DNA from 3 places in the Aeromonas sp. EU05-FHT14A05 genome. Region 3 is predicted to be linked to each of the others. Evidence: predicted binding sites of a transcription regulator. Region 3 holds the regulator's gene; each other region holds the start of a gene.
The links. The regulator MetJ, encoded in region 3, represses methionine synthesis genes. The targets are predictions, from matches to a motif close to AGANNTCTAGANNTCT.
Positions count from the first base shown of each region.

Region 1 (5,398 bases), on a different contig from region 3:
CCAGACGGCGCCGGACGACAGGCTCGCCCTCAACTGACGGGATGAAGAAACGAAAAAACCGCCAGCTGGCGGTTTTTTTCTGCCCCCTGGCGCTCAGGGATGGGTGAAACAGGGCAGGGATCGGCTGAACCTGTGCTCGAACACCAGGGAGGTCTCGAGGTGTACCACCTCTTCCCGGGAGGTGAAGTGATCGAACACGAAGTTGCGCAGGTGCTCGGTGTCGGCGACGCAGAGGTGCACCAGGAAATCATCCTTGCCACCCATGTGAAACAGGCTGATCACCTCGGGCAACGCCAGGATGGCATCGCGAAACGCATCTATGATCTGCCGGCTGTGGCGCGCCAGCTGCAGGGAGACCATGGCCTGGATATGGCCGCCCAGGGCCTGATAATCCACCTCGCAATGAGCGCCCTTCAGCACCCCGTCCTGTTGCAGCTTGCGCACCCGCTCCAGGCAGGTGGAGGGAGCCACCCCGACCAGGGCCGCCAAATCCTTGTTGGTCATGCCCGCATCGCGAAACAGATGGGCCAGGATGTCCAAGTCCAGTTGATCCAGGTTTCTCATCTCTACTCCTTCCATCGCTCTATTTTTTTAGACTCTGCCCGTAAACCGGGCCGAACACAACGCAGATTGACATCACACCCGCGCCCTCTATGCTGTGCCGCACTCAAACAGGGGGCCAATAAGCTCGTTTGACACCCTACTAGCACCGACAAGGATCCTCATGCTCAGTGCCCACCCCTTCTGGAGCCTGGAGGTTCCGCGCCTCGACGGCCAGCTGTTGCTCACCCCCTGCCCCGGCAACCAGCAGGTTGCCATGCCGCTCGCCCTGGCCCAGTTGCAGCTGGCCGGTGCCGGTGGAGTGCTCACGCTGATGACGAAGGATGAGCTGGCCGCACACGGCGCAGGCTCCCTCGGCTCACTGGTCGAGGCCAGGGGCATGGCCTGGTTCCACCTGCCCATAGCGGACGATGAGGCCCCCGATGAGGCCTTCGAGCGAGCCTGGCCCCCCATGCTGCCGCAACTGATCGCCCTGCTGCGCGAGGGCAGATACCTGGCCATTCACTGTCACGGAGGGAGCGGCCGCACCGGGCTGGTGGCGGCCCTGCTGCTGATGGCCCTTGGCCAGCCCCAGCCGGAGGCCATGGCCGCCATCCGGGCCAGGCGGCCCGGCGCCTTCACCCTGGCCTGCCACCGTCACTGGCTCGACACCCGGGGGAGACGGCTGGCCGGGGCCGACTGAAGGGTGCCCTGGCTCTTGGAGTGCTCGCAGGTAAAAACCATGTCGATCTCCTCCAGCCCTATGACACCTGCCTCTTGGGCGATTTATAGCTGAGCACCTTGCCGGTCTCCTCCGGCCAATAGCGGGTGAACCGGCCCTACACCTGGCCCTTGGGCTGCTCGTAAGTGAACACCTTGCCGATGTCCTCCAGCCGATAGCTGGTGAGCTGATAGACGTAGTAGTTGAGCCAGTTGGAAAACAGCAGGTGGCCGTGGCTGCGCCAGGTGGCGCGCGGGGTCTGATCGGGATTGTCGCCCGGGTAGTAGTTGACCGGGATGACGGGGGTGAGGCCGGCCGCCAGATCCCGCCGGTACTCCCCATCCAGGGTCAGGGCATCGTATTCGGGATGGCCGGTGACGAACACCTGGCGGCAATCCTTGGTCGCCGCCAGATAGACACCCGCCTCCTCGGACTCGGCGAAGATCTGCAGATCGGTCTGGGCTCGGATAAGATCCCCGTCGAAGGCCGCATAGCGGGAGTGAGGCGCGACGAACTCGTCATCGAAGCCGCGCAGCAGCGGCTCGTGCTCATCGAGGCGGTGGTGGCGATAGACCCCTGACAGCTTCTCGCCGTGGGTCTGCTTCTCCATGCCGTAGAGCGCCTTGAGCGCCGCCTGCACCGCCCAGCAGAGGAACAGGGTGGAGGTCACATGCTGATGGGACCACTCGATGATCTCGACGATACGCGGCCAGTAGACCACCTCCTCGAACTCCACCAGCCCGAGCGGCGCCCCCGTGATGATCATGCCGTCGTAGTTGTTGCCACGGACCTGCTCGAAGTCGTGATAGAAGTTCTCCAGGTGCGCCTGGGGCGTGTTCTTCGACTCCCGATCGTCGATGCGCAGCAGATCCACGTCCACCTGCAAGGGCGAGTTGGAGAGCATCCGCATCAGCTGGATCTCGGTCTCTATCTTCTTGGGCATCAGGTTGAGGATGAGCACCCGCAGCGGACGGATGTTCTGGGTGACGGCCCGGGATTCCGTCATCACGAAGATGTTCTCCTGCCCCAGCACTTCGGCGGCGGGCAACTGGTCCGGGATCTTGATCGGCATGCTGACTCCCTGTACTGCATCGGTAAATATGTCTGGACATCTAGAAGCCTATAATAAAGCACTCATCCTGTCATCAGATACCTTTTGTATTCACCCCTGCCTTTGACTAGCATACGGCTCTGTGTGTCTCTCGTGCCCAACCCCATGACAGGAATCAAGATCTCGGTCGATCGGCTGCAAGTCGGCAATTACGTCTCCCTGCCACTGGGATGGCGTGAGCACCCCTTCCTGTTTTCCAGCTTCAAACTCAAGAGTGAAGAGGAGATAGAGCTGATCCGCCGGCTCGGTCTCAAGCTGGTGACCATCATCCCCGACAAGAGCGACGCCCCCCCCAAGCCCCTCGATCAGGTGCAGCCCGCACCGGATGGCGCTGACGATCTGGTCGGGCGCCAGCAGGAGATGCAGCAGGAGAAGACCAGGCGCATCGAGCAGTTGCAGCGCTATCGCCGGGATCTGCAGCAGTGCGAGAAGCATTTCCAGCAGTCCCTGGCCCAGGTGCGCAACCTGATGGGCAAGATCCAGTCCCGCCCCCTCAACGCCATCAATGAGGCCCAGGAGCTGATCAACGCCATGACGGAGCAGCTGCTGTCGGTGGACGAGATGGTGCTGCACCTGGTCTCCGACAGCGCGGATGGCAACAGCCTCCAGTTTCACTCCCTCAACGTCAGCGTGCTCAGCATGCTGCTGGCCAGGGAGTGCAAGCTGCCGGCGGAGGCTATTCGCCAGGTCGGCATGGGGGCCCTGTTCCACGACATCGGCAAGCTGAAGATCCCGAGCCAGATCCTGCGCAAGACAAGCCCACTGACCAAGCCGGAGCAGAATCTGATGGCCCAGCACCCGCGCTACGGCCTGGAGCTGCTGAGCCTGGCCAGTGACTTCCCCGAGCCGGCGAAACGCATAGTGCAGTACCACCACGAATACCTGGACGGCAGCGGACCACAGGGGCTCAGGGGGGATCAGCTCGACCCCCTGACCCAGATCGTCTCCCTCATCAACGAGTACGACAACCTCTGCCACCTGCAGGCCAAGGTGCCCTACTCGGCCCTCGGCAACCTCTACAAGCAGCGCAAGGCCCAATTCAACACCGACCACCTCGGCATGCTGATCCGCCTGATGGGCATCTACCCGCCCGGCAGCGTGGTGCAGCTCTCCAACGGCCAGGTCGGGCTGGTGATGTCGGTCAACGCCTCCCGCCTGCTCTACCCCGCGGTGCTGGTGTACGATCCCCGCATCCCGCGCCAGGAGGCGGCCATCATAGATCTCGAGCAGGCCGAGCTCTCCATTGCCAAGGTGATCCACCCCAAGCGACTGCCGCCGGCGGTGTTCGAGTACCTCAACCCCCGCACCCGGATCAGCTACTACTTCGAGCACAACAAGCCCTGATCGGGGTCCACCATCCAAGGAGTCTGCATGCGTATCGAGATCATCAGCACGGGGGACGAGATAGTGACCGGCCTGGTGGTGGACACCAACGCCGCCTGGCTCAGCGCCCTGCTGCTGGAGCAAGGCTGGCAGGTGCGCCGTCGCCTGACTGTGGGGGACAACCTCGCGGATCTGAAGGCCGCCTTGCAGGAGAGCGCCGACCGGGCAGAAGTGGTGCTGGTGTGCGGGGGGCTCGGCCCCACCGCGGATGATCTCACCGCCCAGGCGGCGGCCGAAGCCTTTGAGCAGCCGCTCGCCCTGTTCCCCGACTGGCTCGCCACCATGGCCGAGCGCTACGCCAGCCGGGGCCGCATCATGGCCCAGAGCAACAGCAAGCAGGCCTGGCTGCCCCGGGACTGCGACATCCTCGACAACCCGGTCGGCACCGCCTGCGGCTTCGTGGTCAGCCACCCGGCCAGCCACGGCCAGAGCCGGCTCTTCTTCACCCCGGGCGTGCCGTTCGAGTTCAAGCAGATGGTGCGCGAGCAGATCTTGCCGCGCCTCAAGGCGCTGGCGGGGGAAGAGACGGACACCGAGCTGCGCCGCTTCTATACCTTCGGCATCTCGGAATCCGCCCTCTCGGACAAGCTGGATGGGGCGCCCTGGCCTGCGGGCATCGAGCTCGGCTACCGCTCCTCCATGCCCCTCATCGAGCTGAAACTCATCGGCCACGGCGCCAGCGCCGCCGACATGGATGCTGCCGAGGCGCGCCTGCTCGGGGAGATAGCCCCCTGGCTGGTGGGGCGGGGCAACGAGGCGCCGGCGCAGCAGATCCTGGCCCTGCTGGGGGAGCGGCCGCTGTGCCTGCAGGAAGGGGAGAGCCGGGGCGCCCTGCTGGCCATGTGCCACCCCCATCCGGGGCTGGAGGCCAGCTTCAGCCACAGCCTCCCCTGCGAGCTCGACCATCTGACATGCAGCGGACGGGAGCCCAGCCTGACCATAGGCAGTGCGGGCCCAGACGGCGTGCCGCTGCTGCTGTGCGCAGACGGCCAGCGAATCGGCCAGCGGGTGAAGCTAAGTCACCCGGATCCCGAGAGCGGCCGCCGGATCCTCGCCTTCGCCGCCCTCGACATGCTGCGCCGTCACCTGCAGGGGCTGCCGGTGCTCGCCGACTACCTCACCCTGACCAGAACCGCCAGCCGCATCGACTGATGCCGGGCTAGAAGGCGCCTAAGCCCATGTTCCCATGCACCCAGTATCCGGCGAGCGCCAGGGTCAGCAGGCAGAAGGCCCTCTCGTAGCCCCCGCCGCTCTTGAGGGGCAGGCCGGGCAGCCGAAAGCGCCGGCGCCAGGGCCAGAACAGGGGGATGCCCATGGGGGTGAGCCAGTCCCCCAGCAGGTGGCTGAGGTAGCCGACGATGAGGGCATCCTTCATCACCCCGGACAGAAGGCCGGGGGCCTGAAACTGCGCCAGCCCCCATATCCCCAGGCCGACAGCCAGCAGGCTGTGGGTGAAGCCGCGATGGCCAAACAGGCGGGAGAGGGGCCCCGAGATCCAAGGCAGTTGCCGACCGAGCAGGGACTGTGGGTGATCGAGATCCGGCAGCAGGGCGCTGGCCAGGGCCATGGGCACTATGTGCCACAGGCTGCCTTCGGCCAGGGCCGGAGTGAGTTCGACCTTGTGGGCAAGCAGGGCGCAGGTG
Region 1 is NZ_JBYTDH010000003.1:138,977-144,374, reverse strand. Features, by position in the region: gene AC3WR3_RS05915 (LTA synthase family protein) at 1-37, shown strand, start outside; gene AC3WR3_RS05910 (Lrp/AsnC family transcriptional regulator) at 94-564, opposite strand; gene AC3WR3_RS05905 (phosphatase domain-containing protein) at 725-1,243, shown strand; gene metA (homoserine O-acetyltransferase MetA) at 1,380-2,333, opposite strand; gene AC3WR3_RS05895 (HD-GYP domain-containing protein) at 2,478-3,716, shown strand; gene AC3WR3_RS05890 (molybdopterin-binding protein) at 3,744-4,907, shown strand; gene AC3WR3_RS05885 (metal-dependent hydrolase) at 4,915-5,398, opposite strand, start outside.
Region 1: a site for MetJ is predicted at 2,360-2,375, ahead of metA (homoserine O-acetyltransferase MetA). Genes of this name have one in related genera too.

Region 2 (5,398 bases), on a different contig from region 3:
CGGGGGAGTGGCGCCCCTTCGTCGACTCGGCCCCCATACTGGAGCGCCCCCTGGCGGCCAAGGCGGGGCTGGGCTGGGTGGGCAAGCACTCGCTGCTGCTCAACGAGTCGGCCGGCTCCTTCTTCTTTCTCGGGGAGCTGCTGGTCAGCCTGCCGCTGCCCGTCGATGCCCCGGTGGAAAAAGAGCAGTGCGGCAAGTGCGTGGCCTGCATCAACATCTGTCCGACCGGCGCCATCATAGCCCCTTACGTGGTGGACGGGCGGCGCTGCATCTCCTACCTCACCATAGAGAATGACGGCCCCATCCCGGAAGAGTTCAGGCCGCTGATGGGCAACCGCATCTACGGCTGTGACGACTGCCAGCTCATCTGCCCCTGGAACCGCTATGCGGATGCGAGCCCAGAGCCCGACTTCAGCCCGCGCCCCAACCTGCACCGCCCCCCCCTACTCGACCTGTGGCAGTGGTCGGAGGCGGCATTTTTGAAGCACACCGAAGGCAGCCCCATTCGCCGCATCGGCTATCAGCGCTGGCGCCGCAACCTAGCGGTGGCGCTGGGCAACGGCCCGGCCAGCAGCGATGCCATGGCGGCCCTGCAGCAGGCGCTTCCCGGCGCCGAGCCCATGGTGGCCGAACACATCGAGTGGGCGCTGGCGACCCTGGCCGCGCGCCAGGAGAAGGAGAACAAGAAGACCCGTTTGCTGATCCGCTGCATCGAAAAAGGCCTGCCGGATCACGCATAAGCGATCTGGCCCTTGCCGGATGACAGCACTTTTTTCATGCTCTGCCGACCATTGACCATAGGCACAATAAAAGGAAGATTCGGATGCAGATGTTGGGAGTAGATATTGGCGGCTCCGGGATCAAGGGCTGCCTGGTGGACACCGAGACTGGCGAACTGATTGGCGAGCGCCACCGCATCGCCACGCCGCAACCGGCCACCCCGGCCGCCGTGGCGCATACCCTCAAGGCGCTGGTCGAGCATTTCCAGTGGAAGGGCCCCGTGGGGTGCGGCTTCCCCGCCACCATCCACAACGGCATCGCCAAGAATGCCTCCAACATCGACAAGAGCTGGATCGAGACCGACGCCGCCCACCTGTTCGCCGACGTGACCGGCCTGCCCTGCCACGTGCTCAACGACGCCGACGCGGCCGGGCTGGCCGAGATGCGCTTCGGCACGGGCCGGGATCGCAAGGGGGTCATCATCCTCATCACTGTGGGCACCGGCATCGGCACCGCCGTGTTCGTCAACGGCCAGCTGCTGCCGAACACCGAGCTGGGCCACCTCATCCTGGAAGGCATGGTGGCGGAGCACTACTGCTCGGATGCGGTGCGCAAGCGCGAGGATCTCTCCTGGAACCGCTGGGGCAAACGCTTCAACAAGTATCTGGCCCGCCTCGAGTTCCTCTTCTCCCCCGATCTCTTCATCCTGGGAGGCGGCAGCGCCGCCAAGCTCGACAAGTTCATCGACCGGATCGAGACCCGGGCCCCCCTGGTGGCGGCGGCCAACCTCAACCAGGCCGGCATCATAGGGGCCGCCCTCTACGGTGCGGCCCGGCAAGAGGGCTGACCCTCCCCGACAACGCCGCAAGAGGCCCGAGCCGGGCCTCTGCCATGGCGCGCTAGAGATCGTCGAGCCGATGGGCTCCGTGCACCAGCCGGGTCAGCCGGGATTGCGCCATGGACGCCAGGGAGCTCAGCAGTGCGGCCGTGTCCGGCGTGGGGCACTCCCGGGCCAGGCGCCCCAGCTCGCCAACGAGTTTCTCCTCCTGCCGCGACACCAGGGCCACTATCTCCTCGGGCTGGGCACCGGCGGGCAGCGCCAGACGCTGGCAATCGGCCAGCAGATCCACACCGAATCCCTGATCAAGCCAGGTCTCCTTGACCCCGCGCCCCATCTGCTCCCGATAGTCGTGCAGGTGGGCCGCCGCCGCGTCCTCCCGCCCTTGCAGATAGGCCAGCAACATCCGGCTGCGCTCCCCATCCACCTGGGGGATCAGGCGCCCGTAACTGCGCCCCTGCTGCTGATGCAGTTGTTCGAGGTAAAGCATCAGGTCCTTGATCTGTTGAAATCGCATCTCTGCCTCCTCCTGCCGTCCACCTCCTGCCAGTATAAAAAAACGCCGTGCCCTTCCCGGATAAAAGCGGTCATTTTTTGTTCTACATCAAAGGGATGGGAAAGAAAAAGAAGAAAACGAGGAGAAAGGGGCAAAGAGATTTCTCCCTGTCATGCCGGCAACTGGCCGCCAGCGCCCAGGGAGAGGTCGTGAAAAAAACGGGGGAATCATCGAGTTAAGGAGAATTATCCAGGTTATATTCGGAAGGGCAATCTCAAGTCAGAATCTAATATTGAGGCTGTCGGTTTCCCCCTCTTTCCTTAGTCAGCGAGCGGGAATCCTTATCCATTTTTTAGACGTCTAGACGTAGAAACATGCGTTGACACAGCCATCCGGACATCTTAGCATCATCCTCCATGATGGCAGAGCAACCCAGTGAAACCTCTGCCCAATTCACCCGCCTGTAGCGCCCTGTGCTTTAAGGCTGTTAGCACGGAAGAATCCATGATTAAGTTGATCGGTCTCAACAAAGTCTACGGTAAAGGCAGTGACGCCGTGCACGCCCTGCGTGACGTGAGCCTGCATGTGCCACAAGGCAAGATCTTCGGCGTGATCGGCGCCTCAGGTGCCGGCAAGAGCACCCTTATTCGTTGCGTCAACCTGCTGGAGCGCCCCACCGAAGGCCAGGTCATCGTCGATGGTCAGGATCTGGTGGCTCTGAGCGAGCGGGATCTGACCCAGGCTCGCCGCCAGATCGGCATGATCTTCCAGCACTTCAACCTGCTGGCCTCCCGCACCGTGTTCGCCAACATCGCCTTCCCGCTGGAGCTGGCGGGCTGGAGCAAGGCGCAGATCCAGGCCCGGGTCGACGAGCTGCTGGCCCTGGTCGGGCTGGAAGCCCGTGCCCACGCCTATCCGTCCGAGCTCTCCGGTGGTCAGAAACAGCGCGTCGCCATCGCCCGCGCCCTGGCACCGGCCCCCAAGGTGCTGCTGTGTGACGAGGCCACCTCGGCCCTCGACCCCCAGACCACCCGATCCATCCTGAGCCTGCTCAAGGAGATCAACGTCAAGCTGGGGCTCACCATACTGCTCATCACCCACGAGATGGACGTGGTGAAGGGGATCTGTGACGAAGTGGCCATCATCAGCGACGGTCGCCTGATCGAGCAGGGAGAAGTGGCCTGGTTCTTCAGCAACGCCAAGACCCAGCTGGCCCGTGACTTCATCCACTCCACCATCCACCTGGAGGTACCCCAGGAGTACCAGGACAGGATGAGCAGCGAGCGGGTGGCCAACAGCTATCCCCTGGTGAAGCTCGGCTTCACCGGTGCCACCGTCGATTCGCCGCTTATCTCCGAGGTGAGCCGCCGTTTCAACATCGACATCAGCATACTGAGCGCAGACATCGAATACGCCGGTGGCGTCAAGTTCGGCTTCCTGCTGGCGGAGCTGTTCGGGGACGAGGCCCAGTGCGAGGCCACCCAGCAGTTCTTCATCGACAACCACATTCAGCTGGAGGTAATGGGCTATGTCCGAAGCAATGACTAATCTGCTGCGCCCAATCCTCGGCGACTCAGCCATCTTATCCAGCTGGAGGTAATGACTCATGTCCGAAGCCATGATTAATCTGCTCATCACAGCCCTCGGCGACACCCTGATCATGGTGTTTGCCTCCGCCCTGTTCGGCTGCCTGCTCGGCCTGCCGCTCGGCGTGGCACTGCACGTGACCAAGGCGGGCCAGATCCTGGCCAACCCGCTGCTGAACAAGATCCTCGGCATCGTCGTCAACGTCGGCCGCTCCGTGCCCTTCATCATACTGCTGGTGGCCATCATTCCGCTGACCCGACTGATCGTCGGCACCAGCATAGGCACCATAGCCGCCATAGTGCCGCTGACCGTGGGCTGCATCCCCTTCATCGCCCGTCTGGTGGAAGGGGCCCTGATGGAAGTGCCGGACGGCCTGCTCGAAGCCGCCAAGGCCATGGGTGCCAAACCCTTGCAAATCATTGCCAAGGTGCTGCTACCCGAGGCCCTGCCCGGGATCCTCAACAGCATCATCATCACCCTCGTCACGCTGGTTAACTACTCCGCCATGGCCGGTGCCATCGGGGGGGGCGGCCTGGGCGATGTGGGTATTCGCTACGGCTACCAGCGCTTCGACCCTACCGTCATGCTGGTCACCGTGGTCATTCTGGTGGTACTGGTTCAACTCATCCAGAGCGCGGGTGAGCGCCTGGTCAAACAATGTGATCATCGTTAATCGTCGATTTCTGACAGGAGGTTTTTATGAAATTGGGCATTAAATCCGCTGCGGCTGCGCTGCTGGCAACTCTGGTACTGGTCGGCTGCGGTCAGAAGGAAGAGAGCAAGACCCTGAAAGTCGGCGCCATCGCTGGCCCCGAGACCGAACTGGTCGAGACCGCGGCCAAGGTGGCCAAGGAGAAATACGGCCTGACCGTCGAGATCGTCACCTTCTCCGACTACGTCACCCCGAACGTGGCCCTGAACGACGGCAGCGTCGACGTCAACGCCTTCCAGCACAAGCCCTACCTGGATGCCCAGATCCGTGATCGCGGCTTCAAGCTGGTGCCGGTTGGCAACACCTTCGTCTACCCGATCGCCGGTTACTCCAAGAAGATCAAGGCCCTGTCCGAGCTGAAAGACGGTGCCCAGATCGCGGTGCCGAACGATCCGACCAACTTGGGTCGCTCCCTGATCCTGCTGGAGAAGCAGGGCCTGCTGAAGCTGAAGGAAGGCGCCGGTCTGGAAGCGACCGTGCTGGACATCGCCAGCAACCCGCGCAACTTCAAGATCGTCGAGCTGGAAGCCGCTCAACTGCCCCGCTCCCTGGAAGATGTTGATCTCTCCATCATCAACAACACCTTCGCCGGTCAGATTGGCCTGACCCCGACCGAGAACGGCCTCTTCGTCGAAGACAAGGAGTCCCCCTACGTCAACCTGATCGTTGCCCGCGAAAACAACAAGGACGACGAGAAGGTCAAGGAGTTCGTCCAGGCCTTCCAGACCGACGAGGTCTACAAGAAGGGGACCGAGCTGTTCAAGGGCGGTCTGGTGAAAGGTTGGTAACCACTCACTCTGTAAAAAAGGCCACGTCAAGCGTGGCCTTTTTTTTTGCCCCCGTTATCATAGCCAGAAGCACGGCAACACGAAAAAACAGAACAACAATGAAGAAATGGTATCTGGCCTACTGCAAACCCAAGGAAGAGGCCCGCGCCCGCGCCCATCTGGCGGCTCAAGGCGTCGAATCCTATTACCCCATGGTGGAAGTGGAGAAGCTGCGGCGTGGCAAACGGGTCCCGCAGCGTGAACCCATGTTCCCCAAC
Region 2 is NZ_JBYTDH010000011.1:117,723-123,120, forward strand. Features, by position in the region: gene queG (tRNA epoxyqueuosine(34) reductase QueG) at 1-740, shown strand, start outside; gene ppgK (polyphosphate--glucose phosphotransferase) at 824-1,567, shown strand; gene AC3WR3_RS15850 (hypothetical protein) at 1,620-2,075, opposite strand; gene metN (methionine ABC transporter ATP-binding protein MetN) at 2,559-3,602, shown strand; gene AC3WR3_RS15860 (methionine ABC transporter permease) at 3,661-4,314, shown strand; gene metQ (methionine ABC transporter substrate-binding lipoprotein MetQ) at 4,341-5,141, shown strand; gene rfaH (transcription/translation regulatory transformer protein RfaH) at 5,240-5,398, shown strand, end outside.
Region 2: a site for MetJ is predicted at 2,409-2,424, ahead of metN (methionine ABC transporter ATP-binding protein MetN). Genes of this name have one in related genera too.

Region 3 (5,398 bases):
CAATCAAACCCAAAGTGCCGGCATCTATTTTCAGGTAATTCTGAAAACCGCGCATTGGTCGAAATAAAAAATCGACCAGTGGTGATATTTTGGTTTTATATTTCGTGCTATTCGCTATTTAAAGGTTTAACCGAACAGGGCGGACTGGAAATGCCACCCAATCTCACTGGCTGAACCTGACTTTGCCAGTGAGATCTGCCAATGCCGTTTTTTGAGAATTAAATGCTAAAGGAGCACAATATTTTTAGATTTTAATACTATATATAAGTGGTTTATCAATGAGTTCATCTGCAGAGGTCACCCGGGAGCTATCCGGTTCCCCATCCATCAGCCGCACTGGCTGGCGTCGTCACGATACCCACTGGGTCATCAGCCTGTTTGGCACCGCGGTCGGCGCCGGCATACTGTTCCTGCCCATCAACCTGGGTCTGGGGGGCATCTGGCCCCTCGTCATCGTCGCCGTGCTGGCGGGCCCCATGACCTTCCTGGCCCACCGCGGGCTGGCGCGCTTCGTGCTCTCTTCCTCGCGCCCCCACGCCGACTTCACCGAGGTGGCGGAGGAGCACTTCGGCAAGATGGCCGGTCGCCTCATCTCGGCGCTCTACTTCCTCTCCATCTTCCCTATCCTGCTCATCTACGGCGTCGGGCTGACCAACACGGTGGAGAGCTTCATGATCAACCAGCTCGGCATGGATGCCCCGAACCGGGTGATGCTCTCCGGCCTGCTGGTGTTCGCCATGATCGCCGTGATGATGGCGGGGGAGAAGGCGATGCTGCGGGCCTTTGCCTTCATGGTCTATCCGCTGGCGGCCATTCTGGCGGCGCTCTCCTGCTACCTTATTCCCCAGTGGCACTGGCCGGAGGCGACCGCGTTCGAGGGGGCCAGCTTCCTCAACACCGTCTGGCTGGCGCTGCCGGTCACAGTGTTCGCCTTCAGCCACGCCGCCGCCATCTCCGGCTTTGCCAACGTGCAGCGCCGGGAATATGGCGAGCAGGCCGAAGCCAAGAGCGGCCTGATCCTGCGCAACACCACAGTGATGCTGGTGGGCTTTGTGCTCTTCTTCGTCTTCTCCTGCGTGCTGAGCCTCTCTCCGGCCCAGCTGGCCGAGGCCAAGGCCCAGAACGTCTCCGTGCTCTCCTATCTTGCCAACATCACAGACAACCCTGTGATAGTGACCCTGGGGCCGCTCATCGCCTTCATCGCCATCAGCTCCTCCTTCCTCGGCCACTTCCTCGGCGCCCGGGAGAGCCTGAAAAGCCTGATCGCCAAGCCCACCGGCCTGTCGCTGGCCAAGGCGGACCGGCTCGGCATCGCCCTGATGTTCTTCGCCATCTGGGGGGCGGCTGTCATCAACCCCGGCATCCTCGGCCTGATGGAGACCCTCTCCGGCCCCGTCATCGCCATGATCCTCTTCATCATGCCGGTGGTGGCCATCTACAGGGTGGAGGCGCTGGCCCGCTTCCGTCAGGGCTGGGTGAACGGCTTCATCCTGCTGACCGGTTCGCTCTCGGTCTCGGCCCTGCTCTTCAGCCTGCTGAAGTAACAGCGGCGCAGCGGCCAGAATGAGAAGAGGCGACCCCGGGGTCGCCTCTTCTCATTCATGGGGCACAGGGCCTCAACCCAGCTTGGCGCCGTTCTCCACCGCCTGCTCCGGGATGGCCATCACCACGGCGCCATCGGCCCGGTAGAAGCCGGTCAGCAGAAACTCCGACTGGATGGGACCTATCTGCTTGGCCGGGAAGTTCACCACGGCGACGATCTGGCGCCCCACCAGATCCTCCGGCTGATAGAGATCCGTTATCTGGGCGCTGCTCTTGCGCACCCCGAGCTCGGGGCCGAAATCCGCCCACACCTTGTAGGCGGGCTTGCGTGCCTCGGGGAAGGGCTCGACCCGCACCAGGGTGCCCACTCTCAGCTCCACCATCTCGAACTGCTGCCAGCTTATGGTCTGCATCTTGGCTCCTCCTTTCACACACCTTGCATTGACCCCAGCATGCCTCGAAACGGCAGCCCCTGTCTTCGGCAAGGAGCCGGACTGTTATGGCTGCGGGCCGTTTTGCTGGCGCCAGCGGGAGGGGGTGAGGCCCGTCTCGGCCAGGAAGCGCTCGGCGAAGGCTCCCTGATCCTGATAGCCGCAGCGGCTGGCCACCTCGCCTATGGGCAGGGCACTGTGAGCCAGCAGGGTGCGTGCCAGCGCCATGCGCCGCCCGCGGATGTAGTGGGAGGCGCTCATGCCGAACTGCTGGCGAAAGGCGTGCTTGAACTGGCTCTGGCCGAGGCAGGCAACAGCGGCGAGGCGCTCATTGGTGAGGGGCTCGGCGAGGTGGGCCTCGATGTGGCGCTGCACTCTTGTCATGCGGGGGGCCAGGGTGGGGCCCATGCCCTGACCCTGGGCCAGGAGGCCCAGCCAGACTTGCTCCATGCCGGCCACATGGCGACCCTGGCGCACCATCTGATGGAGGAAGGCGAGGTAGTGGCGCTGGGGCTCGTCCAGGGGGATGAAGGGGCGTTCGCCAAGGGTCTCGGGCAGCCAGTGGCTCTCCTGCACCAGGAAGGAGAGCGCCGGGTCGGCGGCGTAGTCGTGGCGAAGACCGGGGGCGATGACGCAGGCAAAGCCAGGGGCGAGGCGACGACCCTGGCCCTGCACCTCGATCTCGAGGGGGCCGTCCAGGGGGATCACCAGCTGGGCGAAGTCGTGGCTGTGGCTGCTGATGTCGCTCTGGTAGCGGCGCAGGCTGAACGGGCAGGGGGCGGATAGGGATGACGCGGCACCGGGCCGCGTCATCGAAGAGGGGGGATTATGTGCCATGGGCCACCGGATTACTCGGCGTCGAAATCTTCGATCTCTTTGCCGAGCGCCTCCATGATGGCGCGGGCCTCGGCGGGGACGCTGTCCGGATGATCCTTGCGCAGATCGTCGTCACAGGGCAGCGGCTGACCGGTGAATGCGTGCAGGAAGGCCTCACAGAGCAGCTCGCTGTTGGTCGCATGACGCAGGTTGTTCACCTGGCGACGGGTGCGCTCATCGGTCAACACCTTCAGCACCTTGAGCGGGATCGAGACGGTAATCTTCTTGACCTGTTCGCTCTTCTTGCCGTGCTCCGCATAGGGGCTGACGTAGTCGCCGTTCCACTCTGTACCCATGTTCCACCTGTTCTCGTTTGGCCGTGAGCGCGGATTTTAACCCTTAAGGAATTCAATGGCAATCCAACAGCAAAGCCATTTAGACGTCTAGAAGTGTTGACGGCTTTTTTAAGGTGGCGTAGTGTGATGCACCATGGGCCGGCACTCCGGCCAGCGCAAATGAGAGCGGGGCAGGACGACCCACGAGGCGGACCGGCTCCGGCAACACATCAAGGAGAGTGACATGACCCACAAGGCCACCCTGGCGGTACGCACCGGGATTGAGACAGACACACAACACGGTGCCGTGGTGCCCCCCATCTACCTCTCCAGCAACTACACCTTTGCCGACTTTGGCGAGCCTCGTCAATACGATTATGCCCGCTCGGGCAACCCGACCCGAACCAACCTAGCGGACGCCCTGGCGGCCCTGGAAGGGGGCGCCGGCGCCGTGGTGACCGGCACCGGCATGGGGGCCGTCCACCTGGTGACCACGGCCCTGCTCAAGGCGGGGGATCTGCTGATCGCCCCCCACGACTGCTACGGCGGCACCTGGCGCCTGTTCGAGTACCTGGCGGCCAAGGGCCACTACCGGGTGCAGTTCGTCGATCAGGGGGACGAGGCGGCGCTCGCCGAGGCCCTGGCGCAGCAACCGGCCCTGGTGTGGGTAGAGACCCCCTCCAACCCGCTGCTGCGGGTGGTGGACGTGGCCGCCATCGCCGCCGCCTCCCATGAGGTGGGTGCCAAAGTGGTGGTGGACAACACCTTCCTCTCCCCGCTGCTGCAACAGCCGCTCTCGCTGGGTGCCGACGTGGTGGTGCATTCGACCACCAAGTACATCAACGGCCACTCCGACGTGGTGGGCGGGGTCGCGATCGCCAAGGAGGCCCAGCTGGCCGAGTCCCTGGTGTGGTGGGCCAACTGTCTGGGGCTCACCTCCGGCGCCTTCGACTCCTACCTCACCCTGCGCGGCCTGCGCACCCTGGCGCCGCGCCTGCGTGCCCATCAGGAGAACACGGATCGCATTCTCGCCTTCCTGCAGCAGCAGCCGCTGGTCAAAAAAATCTATCATCCCAGCCTGCCGAGCCACCCGGGCCACGAGATTGCGCGCCGTCAACAGTCCGGCTTCGGCGCCATGCTAAGTTTTGAACTCGATTGCACCGAGACGGGGCTGCGCGCCTTCCTCGCGGCGCTGCGCCTCTTCTCGGTGGCGGAATCCCTCGGCGGAGTGGAGAGTCTGGTGGCCCATCCGGCCAGCATGACCCACAGGGCCATGACTCCGGCGGCGCAGCAGGCGGCGGGCATCAGCGCCCAGTTGCTGCGCCTCTCGGTGGGCATAGAACACGGTGAAGACCTGGTGGCCGATCTGGCTCAAGGCTTTGAACAGGCGCAGTTGGCACAACAGGCAGAGCAGGTGAAGTAATGGAACAGCAACAGCAAGGAGAGAGTGCGGTGGCGGCAGAGAGAGCCTTGAAGCGGCGTCATGTGCACAAGTTTGGCGGCAGCAGCCTGGCGGATCCTGTCTGCTATCGCCGGGTCGCCAGCATTCTCGAACAACAGGCCGAGCAGCAGGGCGGGGGCAGGGAGCTGGTGGTGGTCTCCGCCGCCGGCAAGACCACCAACCGGCTGATCCAGCTGGTGGAACTGGCCGAGGCGGGTGACGAGGCCGCAGGGGAAGCCATCACTGCCCTGCACGCCTACCAGCAGAGCCTGATCGACGGCCTGCTGGAGGGGGAGTTGCTGCTCGACTTGAGCCAGCAGCTGACCGACGACATGCAGCAGATCGCCAAGACCCTGGAAGGGCAGTTTGATCGCTTCGAGCGCAACGGCCTGCTGGCCTTTGGCGAGGTGTGGTCGGCGCGCCTGCTGGCCGCCCTGCTCAGCAGCCGCGGCGACAAGGCCATCTGGCTCGACGCCCGCAGCTTCCTGCGCGCCGAGGATGGCGCCCTGGTCAAGGTCAATACCGCCATCTCCAGCGAGCTGCTCAAGGCCCGCCTGGCGGAGCATCCCGGCCGCATAGTGGTGACCGGCTTCATCGCCGCCGACATGGAGGGGCGCTCCCTGCTGCTCGGTCGCAACGGCTCCGACTACAGCGCCAGCCTGCTGGCCGCCCTGGCGGACGGGGAGTCCACCACCATCTGGAGTGACGTGGCCGGTGTCTACAGCGCCGATCCGCGCCGGGTGAAGGAGGCGCGCCTGCTGGAGCGCCTGAGCCTGGCGGAGGCCAACGAGCTGGCCCGCCTCGGCTCCTCCGTGCTCCATTCCCGCACCCTG
Region 3 is NZ_JBYTDH010000007.1:175,093-180,490, reverse strand. Features, by position in the region: gene AC3WR3_RS12400 (aromatic amino acid transport family protein) at 279-1,544, shown strand; gene AC3WR3_RS12395 (tRNA-binding protein) at 1,617-1,955, opposite strand; gene AC3WR3_RS12390 (helix-turn-helix domain-containing protein) at 2,040-2,786, opposite strand; gene metJ (met regulon transcriptional regulator MetJ) at 2,822-3,145, opposite strand; gene metB (cystathionine gamma-synthase) at 3,369-4,547, shown strand; gene AC3WR3_RS12375 (bifunctional aspartate kinase/homoserine dehydrogenase II) at 4,547-5,398, shown strand, end outside.